2 regions of the Peribacillus sp. QJM3NY_7 genome follow, and region 2 is predicted to be linked to the other one. Evidence: riboswitches for the same ligand, from Rfam matches in the RefSeq annotation. Region 2 holds a riboswitch; the other holds the start of a gene.
What was found. Region 2 has a riboswitch for lysine ahead of dapA (4-hydroxy-tetrahydrodipicolinate synthase). Riboswitches for the same ligand answer to the same signal wherever they lie in the genome.
Positions count from the first base shown of each region.

Region 1: linked by a shared signal. The riboswitch ahead of AC0VX1_RS18780 (aspartate kinase) and the one ahead of dapA (4-hydroxy-tetrahydrodipicolinate synthase) in region 2 are both predicted to bind lysine.

Region 1 is NZ_CM149663.1:3,921,600-3,923,804, reverse strand. Features, by position in the region: gene uvrC (excinuclease ABC subunit UvrC) at 1-482, shown strand, start outside; lysine riboswitch at 544-720, shown strand; gene AC0VX1_RS18780 (aspartate kinase) at 810-2,042, shown strand; gene AC0VX1_RS18775 (YslB family protein) at 2,106-2,205, opposite strand, start outside.
Region 2 is NZ_CM149663.1:4,684,304-4,686,508, forward strand. Features, by position in the region: gene AC0VX1_RS22550 (spore germination protein) at 1-494, opposite strand, end outside; lysine riboswitch at 865-1,043, shown strand; gene dapA (4-hydroxy-tetrahydrodipicolinate synthase) at 1,177-2,073, shown strand; gene AC0VX1_RS22560 (D-2-hydroxyacid dehydrogenase) at 2,195-2,205, shown strand, end outside.

The sequences.
Region 1 (2,205 bases), 760 kb from region 2:
TGGTCAGAAGAAGGTATTCACGAGTATTGAAAGAAGGGCTGCCGCTTCCGGACTTGATCATCATTGATGGCGGAAAGGGACATGTCGAAGCGGTACGGGACATTCTGGAAAATGAATTAGGTTTGGATATTCCACTTTCAGGCCTCATTAAGGATGAAAAGCATAGGACCTCGCAATTGATGATCGGAAATCCGCTTGAACTTGTACCTCTTGATTCAAGGAGCCAGGAATTTTATCTATTGCAAAGAATTCAGGATGAAGTGCATCGGTTCGCGATTACGTTTCATCGCCAGCTACGCGGGAAAAATGCGGTACACTCCCAGCTTGATGATATTCCAGGAGTCGGGGAAAAGCGAAGGAAGCAATTATTAAGGCATTTTGGATCATTGAAGAAAATCAAAGAGGCGACGGCCGAGGAAATCATGGAAGCTGGCATGCCAAAAGGGGTAGCCGAGGGAATCGTTAGAAAATTACAAGAATAATCTTGCTACCGATAAATCTCTATGCTATGATTAAAAGGAATTTTTAACTAGACAACTTAAAAGTGCTGATAGAGGTGCGGAATTCAAGAGTAAAAACCTGGAGAAGTATGAGCTTCCATGAAAGGTTTTGAAAGGGGACGCCGCCGAAGGAAGACAAGACTCATACCTTGTCCTCCTGGTCCGACATTTAATAAATGGCGGATTGTCAGGGTTTATACCCTGGAGAGCTATCTCACTGTGATTACAGTATTAAGATATGTGACCACAGCAATGAGATATTTCTCATTGCTTTTTTTATTGCCTAAAAAGTAGAGAGGGTGCATGAGGATGGCATTAATCGTTCAAAAATTCGGCGGAACATCCGTCGGTAGCGTAGAAAAAATCAAAAATGTTGCCAATCGGGTAATCGAGGAAGCGGAGAAAGGAAATGAGGTTGTCGTCGTTGTTTCAGCTATGGGGAAAACAACGGACCAATTGGTTTCCATGGCGCGTGATATTTCCGGATCCCCGAGCAAGAGGGAAATGGATATGCTATTGACGACTGGGGAACAGGTAACGATTTCCCTGTTAACGATGGCATTGATTGAAGAAGGACATGAAGCCATTTCGTATACCGGCTGGCAGGCTGGCATGCAAACGGAATCCGTTCATGGGAATGCCCGGATTTTAAACATCGATGCCACGAGGATCCAAGCCCAGCTTCAGGAGAAGAAAATAGTGGTCGTAGCCGGTTTCCAGGGTAACGATGCAAATGGGGAAATCACTACCTTAGGGCGAGGCGGTTCCGATACGACGGCAGTTGCCATCGCAGCAGCGCTTAATGCGGATAGATGCGATATTTATACAGATGTAACGGGTGTTTTCACAACGGACCCACGCTATATAAAAGGCGCGCGAAAACTCCAATCCATTTCTTACGATGAAATGCTGGAACTTGCCAACCTGGGGGCTGGCGTCCTTCACCCAAGGGCTGTCGAATATGCAAAAAATTATCAAATTCCGCTTGAAGTCCGTTCAAGCATGGAGAGAGAATCAGGTACGATCATAGAGGAGGAAGCAACTATGGAAGAAAACTTAATTGTACGCGGCATTGCTTTTGAAGACAGTATTACGAGGGTTACAATATATGGTTTGCCCCAATCACTTGGTGCATTATCCACGATCTTCACGACGCTTGCGAAAAACCGGATCAATGTGGACATCATCATTCAAAGCATGACTGCCGAGGATACGACGAATCTATCTTTTTCCACAAAAAGCGAAGATACGGAAGCGGCCTTGATCGTTCTGGAAAATAATAAAGAACAATTGGGATTCGACCGGGTCGAAACGGAGAGCGGATTGGCCAAAGTGTCCATCGTCGGTTCTGGTATGGTATCCAATCCGGGAGTGGCTGCCGAAATGTTTGAAGTGATGGCCAATACAGGCATCCAGGTGAAAATGGTCAGCACATCGGAAATTAAAGTTTCGACCGTCGTCAATGAAAAGGAAATGGTGAAGGCGGTTGAATCCCTTCATGAAGCATTTAAACTTGGTCAGCATGCAAATGTGCTAGCTTAAGTGTCAGGAGTCCAATAAAAAACAGACTTCCGGTAAAAAGGGTAAGTCTGTTTTCAGGGCTCATTAGATTGGATCTCTGGGATCCCATTGGATGGTGAATATCACTTTTTTTGCGCGGCGTTTGATTTCTTCCGTTGATTCGCTGAGGAATTTTTTTTGCAGT
Region 2 (2,205 bases):
CGGATTAAATATAAATTCGTATCAAGTGATTCGACCAGTGCCTCTTTCGGACCGACAACACTGAACTCCACCTCTGGAAGTGTAACTTGCCTCGAAGTGTTATTTGCTGCTTTAACTAAAACTGCTTGATCAGATTGATTATTTAATGTTATGGCTATATAACCCATTAACAGCTGACTTTGTAGTTCAGAAGGATTTTTTGTGAAAACAAGCCCCTCTATTGGCAAGTTGTGTACAAGCTCCTCCAGAGTTGAAGAATTTGTATGTAAAAAAGGAAGGAGGTCTCTATGCATTATATCTTTATCAATTAATGTATCGAAAAAAGATACACAGTATATTTCATTTTCAAATTTGAGTGTAAAGCTTGTGAAGTCCTTGGACTTTTGCAGATGTTCGAGTACATCAGTGAAGTCTGTAGATTTATGATTTTCTTGCTTTTTGAAGTCTGTAGATTTATGAATTCCATGCCTTTTAAAGAATGAATATCCTTTCAATAGACTTCACTCCTTTGATTGTAAGATATGGATATTATTAACGAATGGTAGGATTTTATACGCATGAATACTTAGTTGAAATTACCGATTAAAATTAGTGGCCAACTGTAATTCTCAATACATTTATTAGTGATTTTTAATCGGATAAAATGAAAAGGAATCATTAAAGGGAGTTGTAATGTCTACTACTCCCTCGTCCATTGAATATTTGTTCAGCCTATAACGAATAAAGATGAATCCACCCCCATACTCTAGCCATTCCCATAGATTTCTAGCATTCTTAAAAAACTTTATAATTAGGCTTGCAACAGAATGGATTCCCTGTTATATTACAATCAATTAAATATTTTCTTACTTCAATTTTTTTTGAAGTGAGGATAGAGGAGCAAAGACCATTAGTACACATTTTGAGGAGAATGAGATCCTATGACTATTGTGGAAAGGGGAATTTGCCGAAGCGGAAAGAATCTCATGTTCTTGAAGCTGGTTCTGCTATTGAATAAATACAGGACTGTCATATAGGAAACTATATGGAGGGCTATCTTATGCGCGGAAACATTTTTTGGTAAATATTGTTTCTACTGCAGCAGCGAATCCTCGTTGTTGCTTTTTTGCGTTTACTCCTGAATGGCCCTAACCACCTCTGAATATTTTTAAAAACTATACAAAAGGGTGTGAAGTTATGAATTTTGGCCATGTTTTAACCGCAATGGTTACCCCGTTCAATCATAATGAAGAGGTTGATTTTAATGCTACGAGAACTTTAGTAAACCATTTGATTGCTAATGGTTCTGATGGATTAGTAATAGCTGGTACAACTGGAGAGTCCCCTACCTTAACTCAAGAAGAGAAAATAGATTTATTCAAATTTGTTGTAGAAGTTGTTGATGGAAGAGTTCCAGTCATAGCTGGAACCGGCTCAAATAACACGAGAGCTTCCATCAGCTTAACAAAGCAAGCAGAGGCAGCAGGAGTCGACGGAATCATGCTCGTCACCCCCTACTATAACAAGCCTTCTCAAGAAGGACTATTTCAGCACTTTAGCGCTATAGCCCATTCAACATCATTACCGGTAATGCTTTATAATATTCCAGGTCGAAGTGTTGTAAACATGTCAGTGAAGACGATTGTCAGCCTCTCAAAAATCAACAATATCGTGGCAGTAAAAGAAGCAAGCGGTGACTTGGATGCCATGGCACAAATCATAAGCAAAACAACTAGTGATTTTACTTTGTACAGCGGCGATGATGGGTTGACATTACCGGTTTTAGCCATCGGTGGAACAGGCGTTGTTTCGGTTTCTTCACACATAATTGGTAATGAAATGCAAGAAATGATCAATAGCTTTAAAAATGGTGATGTCCTTGGCGCTGCCGCTGCACATCGTACACTTCTTCCAATCATGAAAGCATTATTTGCTGCACCAAGCCCGGGACCAGTAAAATCAGCATTAAATATGCGGGGGTTACATGTTGGAGGTGTCCGCTTACCATTGATCCCTTTAAACGATGAAGAAGAAAGAGCACTGCAAATAGTTCTGCAGCCTAGTAACGCAGAAGCCATTTTATTAAATAAATAAAACTAATGATTCTGGAGAAATTTTAAAAAGCAGTGCATACTCGAAAGAAATGCACTGTTTTTTTTACGACTCAGGAGAAAGAATTTATACTATATATAAAGAATCAATAAGGAGAGAGCCAATGGGGGGTAC